Regions from separate parts of the Variovorax sp. ISS6 genome, predicted to be linked through region 1. Evidence: predicted binding sites of a transcription regulator. Region 1 holds the regulator's gene; the other holds the start of a gene.

Region 1 (4,979 bases):
GGCCGAGCCCGCGTCGATCGCATCGGCCGCATCGATCGATACCCTGGCCCGCGATCGTCTGAACTACCTGCGCGGCGAGCGCCGGAACGAAGCCTCGTTCGCGGGCGGCCGCTTGCGCGTGCGCGACTCGGTGATGGGCGACATCGCGCATGCGGCGCCGGTGTACGTGGGCGCACCCGATCCCGCTTCGCGCGAGGCTGGCTACCCGGCTTTCCTCGCCACCTACCGCCAGCGCGAGCCCGCCGTCTATCTGGGCGCCAACGACGGCATGCTGCATGCCTTCTCGGCGCGCACGGGCGAGGAGCTGTTCGGCTATGTCCCGCGTCTGCTGTTCCCGGTGCTTGGCACGCTCGCGCTGGCCGGTGGCCCGCATCGCGCCCATGTCGACGGCACGCCCGCCGTGGCCGAGGCACGCATGGCCAGCGGTCAGTGGAAGAGCGTGCTGGTCTCGGGCCTGGGCGCGGGCGCTGCAGGCGTCTTCGCGCTCGAGGTCAGCGATCCGGGCGCCTTCTCGGCCGACAAGGTGCTGTGGGAGTTCGGTGCTGCCGACGACCCCGACATGGGCCACCTGATGCAGCCGCCGCGCATCCTGAAGTTCCGCACCCGGGCCGCGACCACGGGCCATCCGGCCACCCACGCCTGGTTCGCGGTCGTGCCCTCGGGCTTCAACAACCGCAACCCCGAGAAGCGGGCCGCGCTGTTCCTGCTGTCGCTCGACAAGCCGGCCGGCACGCCCTGGCGGCGCGGCCTCGACTATCACAAGATCCTGTTGCCCCGGCCCGCGGACGCCAGCCTCGTCAATGCACTCGCGAGCGCGCCCGGCGACCATGCGGCCGACGACGGAACGGTCCGCTGGCTCTATGCCGGCGATACCCAGGGCAATCTGTGGAAGTTCGACTTCGAGCGCGATGCGCCGTGGAGCGAGGCCAACGCGCTGGGCTTCGGCGGCGTGCCGCTGACGGTCGCGACGGACGGCGACGCGGGCAGCCGGCGCCAGCCGATCACGGTGCCGCCGGAGGTGGGGCTCGGTCCGGGCGGCGGCGGCATCGTGCTGTTCGGCACCGGCAAGTTCGTCGAGCCGACGGACCTCGGTGCCTCTCGCCGCGGCCTCCAGACCGTGTATGCGGTGCAGGACACGGGCACGCCGATCCGTGCGGGCGAAGCGCGGGGGCAATTGGCGCCGCGGCGGGCGCGTTCCGTCGAGGGCGGGCTGACGGCCATCGAAGGCCCGCCATTCGTCTATGGCGCTTTCGATCGCACGACGACGCAGCGGCGTGGCTGGTACCTCGACCTGCCCGCGTCGCGCGACCAGGGCGAGCGCCAGGTCGCGCGGCCGGTGCTCGCCGACGGCCGCCTGTTCTTCAACACGCTGATCCCGCCGCGGGCGGCCTGCGACGACGGCGGGGGCCGCAGCTGTGCCGTGGATGCGATGACCGGCCTGTCGAAGGGCGGTACCTGCGTGCCTTCCGAGGCGGGGTTGCTCGGAGCGCCCTTGGTGGTCCAGCAGGGCGATGCGTCGTACGGCGCCGCCGATCCGACCGGGCGCAGGACCGAGACCCGGCGGCTCGCGGTCCTGAGCCCCGGTACCCGCCGGGACAAGGCGGTGTCGGTGGCCCAGCCGCTCGAGGACGCCACGGCAGCGCGGCGGGCCGGCCGCCTCAGCTGGCGGCAGGTGCCGGACCCGCAAAGGACGCGGCCATGATCTCCCGCCGCTGCCACCGAGCGGGCGCGGCCCTCGGCTGGAGCCTGATCGAGTTGCTGATCGCGCTCGCGATCGTCGCGATCCTCGCGGCCATCGCCTTCCCCTCGTACCTCGATGCGGCGCATCGCAGTTGGCGCGCCGAGGCGCGTTCGGCGCTGCTCGCTCAGATGCAGCAGCAGGAGCGCCACTTCACCGTCGATGGCCGCTACCGGCGCTACGAAGGCGATTCCGCCGAGAGCGGGCAGGGCGGCAAGTACCTCGTGCGCAGCGAGCACTGCGACGGCCAGCGCAGCCTCGACGACTGCCTGCGGCTCTCGGCGCGGCTCAAGCCCGGCTTCTCGGACCCGCCGGTCGGCAACCTGTGGCTGGACAGCACGGGCGGCCGCGGCTGCGACGGCGCGCAGCGTGAGCGGTGCTGGCAATGAAGCGCGCGGGACGGGCTCGCGGGCTCACGCTGATCGAGCTGCTCACCGTGATCGCCATCGTCGCCGTCCTGGCCGCCGTCGGCGTGCCGGGCTTTCGCGCGCTGCTGCTCCACCAGCGGCTGGAGGCCGCCTCGCAGGCCTTCGTCGCCGCGCTCGGAACGGCACGGATCGAAGCGATCCGGCGCGGCGAGCCGGTCAGCGTGCTGGCGGAAGGCGGCGCCGGGTGGAACGGGGGCTGGGCGGTCGTCGCCGACCCGGACGGCAAAGGCGCGCCGCGCGTCCTGCGCCGTTTCGACAGGCTGCCGCCGGGCATCGCCGTCGACCCGGGGTTGGGCGACGGCTTGGTGCAGGGCGTGCACTACGACGGCAACGGCTTCTCGCGGCGCGCGCGCAATGCGGGCTTCGGCGCGGGCTGCCTGGTGTTCAAGGCCGAGACAAGACGGCGCGCGGCCATCGTCCTCTCGGCGTCGGGGCGCGCGCGCAGCTGCAATCCCGACCAGGCGGGGGAATGCGGAACGGGGGTGTGCGGGCGGGGCGGCGGGTAGGCCTTCGCCGGCCGCGGCTCAGATGTCGCGCAGCAGCTGCCGGAACTCGTCCACGTCCTCGAAGCTGCGGTAGACCGAGGCGAAGCGCACGTAGGCGACCTTGTCGAGCTTCTTGAGTTCGCGCATCACGAGTTCGCCGACCTTGGTCGACTCGATCTCGCGCAGGCCGCTGGCGAGCAGCTTCTGTTCGATGCGCAGCAGCGCGTTGTCGATCTGCTCGATGCTCACCGGCCGCTTGCGCAACGCCAGCATCATCGAGGCGCGGACCTTGGTCGAGTCGAAGTCGGCGCGGCTGCCGTCCTTCTTCACGACGACCGGGAAATTGACGTCGGGACGCTCGTAGGTGGTGAAGCGCTTGTCGCAGGCACCGCACTGGCGGCGCCTGCGCACGAAGTCGGCGTCTTCCGAAACGCGGGTCTCGACGACCTGCGTTTCGAGATGACCGCAAAAAGGGCATTTCATGCGGTCAGGGCTTCTTCTTCGGGTTCAGCGGTAGACCGGGAAACGGCTGGTCAGCGCATGGACCTTGGCGCGCACGGCCTCGATGTTCGCGGCATCGCGCGGGTTCTCGAGCACGTCGGCGATCAGGTTCGCGGTGATGCGGGCCTCTTCGTCCTTGAAGCCTCGCGTGGTCATGGCCGGCGTGCCGACACGCACGCCGCTGGTCACCATCGGCTTCTCTGGGTCGTTGGGGATCGCGTTCTTGTTGATGGTCATGTGGGCGCTGCCCAGCACGGCCTCGGCTTCCTTGCCGGTGATGCCCTTGGCGCGCAGGTCGACCAGCATCACGTGGCTTTCGGTGCGTCCGCTCACGATGCGCAGGCCGCGCTGCGTGAGCGTTTCGGCCACGATCTGGGCGTTCTTGACCACCTGCTGCTGGTAGGCCTTGAACTCGGGCGACAGCGCTTCCTTGAAGGCCACCGCCTTGGCGGCGATCACGTGCATCAGCGGGCCGCCTTGCAGGCCCGGGAAGATCGCGCTGTTGATCGCCTTCTCGTGCTGCGACTTCATCAGGATGATGCCGCCGCGCGGGCCGCGCAGGCTCTTGTGGGTGGTCGAGGTCACGATGTCGGCGTGCGGCACCGGGTTCGGGTAGACGCCCGCGGCCACCAGGCCGGCGTAGTGGGCGATGTCGACCATGAAGATCGCGCCCACGTCCTTGGCCACCTTGGCGAAGCGCTCGAAGTCGATGCGCAGCGAGTAGGCCGAGGCGCCCGCGATGATCAGCTTGGGCTGGTGCTCGTGCGCCTTGCGCTCCATCGCGTCGTAGTCGATGGCTTCGTTGGCATCCAGGCCGTAGCTCACCACGTTGAACCACTTGCCGCTCATGTTGAGGGGCATGCCGTGGGTCAGGTGGCCGCCTTCGGCCAGGCTCATGCCCATGATGGTGTCGCCGGGCTTCAGGAAGGCCAGCAGCACGGCCTCGTTGGCCGAGGCGCCGCAATGGGGCTGCACGTTGGCGGCTTCGGCGCCGAAGATCTGCTTCACGCGGTCGATGGCCAGCTGCTCGGCCACGTCGACGTGCTCGCAGCCGCCGTAGTAGCGCTTGCCCGGGTAGCCCTCGGCGTACTTGTTGGTGAGCTGCGAGCCCTGCGCGGCCATGACGGCCGGCGAGGCGTAGTTCTCGCTCGCGATCAGCTCGATGTGGTGTTCCTGGCGCGCGTTTTCGGCCTGGATGGCAGCCCAGATTTCGGGATCGGTCTGTTCGACCAGGATGTTGCGTTGGTACATGGCAGTCCTTTGAAGACGAGGTCCTTGTTCTTCAACCAAACAAGGGCTGCCCAGGCGAACGGCTGATCGCCCGCGCGTCTGGAGCGACGTCGCGGGCGGTACGCTTCCCAGTGGTAGTCCACGTCAGCGCGGGTGCCTCGTCGGCACCGCGCCTATCGCCAGTCGCGTACCGGGCCGAGTGTAGCGGATCGGGCTGGCCCGGCGGCGCGCGAAAGGAGATTCAGGAGACGGCGGACAGCAGCGCCACCTTGGGCGGCGTCGGGCCGTTGGCCGGCTCGGTCGTCTCGTCGGGCTTGGCCGGGGCTACCACCGGTATCGGCAGCGGCTGCGGGCGCAGCACCGGCGGCGTCGGCGCGAACGGCGAGGGCGCGCGGCCGCTGGCCACCTGCAGCAGGCGCTCGCGCTCGGCCATCACCTTGCCGGCGTAGCCGCCGTCGTCCTCGAGGTTGGCCGCGCCCACGTAGTAGCGCAGGCCGCCTTCGAGCGAACCGGCGCGGGCGATGCATTCCTGCAGCACCTTCACGCCGACCCGCATGTTGGTGACGGGGTCGAAGGCGGTCAGCGTGCCGCCGGCCG
Region 2 (4,979 bases), 2.8 Mb from region 1:
CATCGCGCGATGTCGGTCAATGCCTTCAACCGGCCTCCGTCATCGCACGACATCGCATGCGCCTCACGCTTCGTCGCGCAGCGCACCGCGCTGTGTTCGCGGTGCGCTGCGTGCATCACTGGCAGGCTTCGCAGGTCGGATCGTCGACGCCGCAGAAGGCAATGTCGGTCGCGGGGATCGCGCTCATCTGTGCCTTCGCCGCGGCGGCCGCGGCCTCGAGTGCGCTCATGCCCGACGGTGCGTCGCTGCCCGAGGACACCGCGTTGAGGCGGCCCGACTGCACCGTCGACTTCTCGGCGTGCGTCGCGCTCTGCGTGCGCAGGTAGTAGGTGGTCTTCAGGCCGCGCAGCCATGCGAGCTTGTAGGTGTCGTCGAGCTTCTTGCCCGAGGCGCCGGCCATGTAGATGTTCAGCGACTGCGCCTGGTCGATCCACTTCTGGCGGCGCGCGGCGGCTTCCACCAGCCACGTCGTCTCGACTTCGAACGCGGTGGCGTAGAGCGCCTTCACGTCCTGCGGCACGCGGTCGATGGGACGCAGCGAGCCGTCGAAGTGCTTCAGGTCCATCACCATCACGTCGTCCCACAGGCCCAGGCGCTTGAGGTCGCGCACCAGGTAGTGGTTGATCACGGTGAATTCGCCCGACAGGTTCGACTTGACCGAGAGGTTGCCGAAGCACGGTTCGATCGAGGCGTCCACGCCGATGATGTTCGAGATGGTCGCGGTCGGGGCGATGGCCACGCAGTTCGAATTGCGCATGCCGTCGGCCTTGATCTTGGCGCGCAGCGCGTCCCAGTCGAGCGTGGCCGAGCGGTCGACCTCGACGTAGCCGCCGCGTGCCTTCTCGAGCAGGTCGAGCGAGTCGATCGGCAGGATGCCCTTGTCCCACAGCGAGCCCTTGTAGCTCGAGTACTTGCCGCGTTCGCGCGCCAGCTCGGTCGAGGCCCAGTAGGCGTGGTAGCAGATCGCTTCCATCGATTCGTCGGCGAATTGCACGGCTTCCTGCGAGGCGTAAGGAATACGCAGGTCGTACAGCGCGTCCTGGAAGCCCATCAGGCCCAGGCCGACCGGACGGTGGCGCAGGTTCGAGTCGCGTGCCTTCTTCACGGCGTAGTAGTTGATGTCGATCACGTTGTCGAGCATGCGCATCGCGGTCGAGATCGTCTTCTTGAGCTTCTCCTGGTCGACCTTGCCGTCCTTCAGATGCTGCAGCAGGTTGACCGAGCCGAGGTTGCAGACCGCGGTTTCGGTGTCGCTGGTGTTCAGCGTGATCTCGGTGCAGAGGTTCGACGAGTGCACCACGCCGGCGTGCTGCTGCGGCGAGCGCACGTTGCAGGCGTCCTTGAACGTGATCCAGGGATGGCCGGTCTCGAACAGCATCGTGAGCATCTTGCGCCACAGGTCGGTGGCCTGCACGGTGCGGCTGGGCTTGATCTCGCCGCGCGCGGCCTTCTCTTCGTAGGCGACGTAGGCCTTCTCGAAGTCGGCGCCGAACAGGTCGTGCAGGTCGGGCACGTTCGAGGGCGAGAACAGCGTCCAGGAACCCTTTTCCATCACGCGGCGCATGAACAGGTCGGGGATCCAGTTGGCGGTGTTCATGTCGTGCGTGCGGCGGCGGTCGTCGCCGGTGTTCTTGCGCAGCTCCAGGAACTCCTCGATGTCGAGGTGCCAGGTCTCGAGGTACGTGCAGACGGCGCCCTTGCGCTTGCCGCCCTGGTTCACGGCCACGGCGGTGTCGTTCACCACCTTGAGGAAGGGCACCACGCCCTGCGATTCGCCGTTCGTGCCCTTGATGTGGCTGCCGAGCGCGCGCACGCGGGTCCAGTCGTTGCCCAGGCCGCCCGCGAACTTCGAGAGCAGCGCGTTTTCCTTGATCGACTCGTAGATGCCGTCGAGGTCGTCGGGCACGGTGGTCAGGTAGCAGCTCGACAGCTGCGAGCGCAGCGTGCCGCTGTTGAACAGCGTCGGCGTGCTCGACATGAAGTCGAAGGACGACAGCACTTCGTAGAACTCGATGGCGCGGGCTTCGCGGTCGATCTCGTTGAGCGCCAGGCCCATCGAGACGCGCATGAAGAAGGCCTGCGGCAGCTCGATGCGGTTCTTGCGCACGTGCAGGAAGTAGCGGTCGTACAGGGTCTGCAGGCCGAGGTAGTCGAACTGGTTGTCGCGCTCGGCCTTCAGCGCCGCGCCCAGGCGGGGCAGGTCGTACTGCAGCAGCTTCTCGTCGAGCAGCTCGTTCTCGACGCCCTTCTTGATGAACGAGGGGAAGTAGTCGGCGTAGGCGGTGGCGCGGTCGGCGGGCATGACTTCGCGGCCGACGATCTCCTTGAAGATCGTGTGCAGCAGCAGGCGCGCGGTGGCGAAGGTGTAGTCGGGATCCTTCTCGATCAGCGTGCGGGCCGCGAGGATCGAGGCCTTGTAGACCTCGTCGAGCGGCACGCCGTCGTACAGGTTGCGCATGGTCTCGGCCACGATCGGCGCGGCCGTGATGCTGTCGCCCAGGCCCTGGCAGGCCGATTCGATCAGGCCCTTGAGTTCGCTGACGTCGAGCGCGACGCGTTCGCCGCGGTCCAGCACGTGCAGCGCGGGGGCCGCGATCTGGGCTTCCTGCTCGCCCTGCTTCGCGCGTTCCTGGGTGCGGCGCTCGCGGTAGAGCACATAGGCGCGCGCCACTTCCTGGTGGCCGCCGCGCATCAGGCCCAGTTCGACCTGGTCCTGCACGTCCTCGATGTGGAAGGTGCCGCCGCCCGGACGCGAGCGCACCAGCGCCTTCACGACGGCCTGGGTCAGCGCGTCGACGGTCTCGCGCACGCTGGCCGAGGCCGCACCCTGGGTGCCGTGCACGGCCAGGAAGGCCTTCATCATCGCGATCGCGATCTTGTTCGGCTCGAACGGGACCACGGCGCCGTTGCGGCGGATGATCTGGTAGTGCGCGAGGTTCTGTCCGGTGGGCGAACCGGCGGTGTCGCGGGGGGACTGGGGCGGCGTGGAGGGGATGGCACGCGCGGCGGTGGGTGTGTTCAGTGCTGTTTGCATTCGCTTCCTCTCGGTTGGCAAAATTCTTGTTGGATGAGCGGCGCTGCTGGGGCCGCTTCGTCGGCGCTGAGGCCGGCCGGGAGACACTATATCTAGGGTGCAGGGGGTGTACAACCCACTAGATGTAGCGTTTTCCTTCAGCCTTCAAGAGGGAGAGGAAAACAGTTTTCGTGATTCGCGGCCATCTTTGCCGCATGAACACTGGCTCATCCTCTCGCAACCCGCGCCCCATGCGGCTTCCGAGCCGATTTGGGCCTGCAAGGCGCATGGTTGCTACGCATCGCGTTTGCGAATGGAGCGATTGCTGCACCGCGATTCCAGCGCATCGCACGGCGCGCATCGATTGAAAAAATTAGCGATCCACCACCTGCGAGGGAAACATGTGTGGACCCCAGCCGAGGTGATCGCGCAGCCGGTGCCAGTCGAAGCCGGCGCCGGGATCCTGCTTGCGGCCCGGTGCGATGTGCTCGTGGCCCGCGATGTGCGCGATCGGATAGTGCTGCGCGATCGCCGCGGCGAGGCTCGCGAGCGTCTCGTACTGCGCGTCCTCGAACGGCCCGCCCTCGAGGCCCTCGAGCTCGATGCCGATCGAGTCGTCGTTGCAGTTGTCCCGGCCGCGCCACGACGACAAGCCCGCATGCCATGCGCGGTCGTCGCCGCTCACGAACTGCCAGAGCTCGCCGTTGCGGCGCACGTAGAAATGCGAGGACACCTCGAGCCCGCGAATGCTTTCGAAGTAAGGATGCGCGTCCCAGTCGAGCCGGTTGGTGAACAGTTGCTGCACCGCGTCGCCGCCGTACTCGCCGGGCGGCAGGCTGATCGAATGCAGCACCACGAGGTCGATGCGCGCGCGCGCAGCCGCGGGGCGCGGCCCGAAGTTGGGCGAGGGCAGCGCCTTCGCGAAGCGGTACCAGCCGTCGCGCCAGAGCGCATCGTCCTTGGGGCCGAGCGCGCCGTCTTCAGTCGTCGACATGGCTGCTCGCGCCATCGTCGCCGTTGGGCGTGCTGATGCCCAGGCGCGCGATGCGGTAGCGGATCTGGCGCAGGCTCATGCCCAGGCGCGCGGCCGCGGCCGTGCGGTTGAAGCCGCTCTCGTGCAGCGCGCGCACGAGGATCTCGCGCTCCTGCTGATCGAGGTAGGCCTGCAGATCGGAGGGCAGCGGCGTGGGTACCACGGGGCGCGGCGCGGGCGGGGGCGCGGCCACGACGGGCTTCGCTTCGAAAGCCTCGGGTGGAGAGGTTGCCGCGGTCGTCGCGGCCGCTGCGGCGTGCGGCGCGGCGGGTCCGGGCGCGGCCGCCATCCAGCCGCCGCTGCCCGCGCCATCCATCAGGTCGAGCTGCAGTTCGTCGCCGTCGTACAGCGCGACCGCGCGGTGCAGCAGGTTCTCGAGCTCGCGTACGTTGCCGTGCAGCGGATGCTGCGCGAGCTGCCGCAGCAGCGCGTCCGACAGGCGCGGCGCGGGCAGCCCGCCGTCCTGCGCGATGCGCGCGAGCAGCGCGACGCACAGCGCGGGCAGGTCCTCGCGGCGCTCGCGCAGCGCGGGCACCGCGATCTCGATCACGTTGAGCCGGTAGAACAGGTCCTGCCGGAAGCGGCCGGCCTGCACCTCGGCGTGCAGATCCTTGTGGGTCGCGCTCACGATGCGCACGTCGACCGCGTCCTCCTGCGTGGAGCCGATCGGCCGCACGCTGCGTTCCTGGATCGCGCGCAGCAGCTTCGACTGCATCGCCAGCGGCAGGTCGCCGATCTCGTCGAGGAACAGCGTGCCGCCGCGCGCGGCCTGGAAGTAGCCGTCGCGGTCCTGCGCCGAGCCGGTGTAGGAGCCCTTGCGCGCGCCGAAGAATTCGGCCTCGAGCAGGTTCTCGGGAATCGCGCCGCAGTTCACCGCGACGAAGGGGCCTTCGCTGCGCTGGCTGCAGGCATGGACCGCGCGCGCCACCAGTT

What was found. The regulator NrdR, encoded in region 1, represses ribonucleotide reductase genes. The targets are predictions, from matches to a motif close to CACNANATNTNGTG.
Region 2: the regulator NrdR is predicted to act here: its motif matches at 3,119-3,132, upstream of AC1HIL_RS09525 (ribonucleoside-diphosphate reductase subunit alpha).

Annotation. Positions count from the first base shown of each region.
Region 1 covers NZ_JAWRZC010000001.1:4,914,050-4,919,028, reverse strand. Annotated here, with positions in the region: gene AC1HIL_RS22890 (pilus assembly protein) at 1-1,702, shown strand, start outside; gene AC1HIL_RS22885 (type IV pilin protein) at 1,699-2,127, shown strand; gene AC1HIL_RS22880 (GspH/FimT family pseudopilin) at 2,124-2,672, shown strand; gene nrdR (transcriptional regulator NrdR) at 2,691-3,134, opposite strand; gene glyA (serine hydroxymethyltransferase) at 3,159-4,403, opposite strand; ZMP/ZTP riboswitch at 4,445-4,579, opposite strand; gene AC1HIL_RS22865 (lytic transglycosylase domain-containing protein) at 4,624-4,979, opposite strand, start outside.
Region 2 covers NZ_JAWRZC010000001.1:2,073,907-2,078,885, forward strand. Annotated here, with positions in the region: gene AC1HIL_RS09525 (ribonucleoside-diphosphate reductase subunit alpha) at 116-3,034, opposite strand; gene ampD (1,6-anhydro-N-acetylmuramyl-L-alanine amidase AmpD) at 3,387-4,007, opposite strand; gene AC1HIL_RS09535 (sigma-54-dependent transcriptional regulator) at 3,994-4,979, opposite strand, start outside.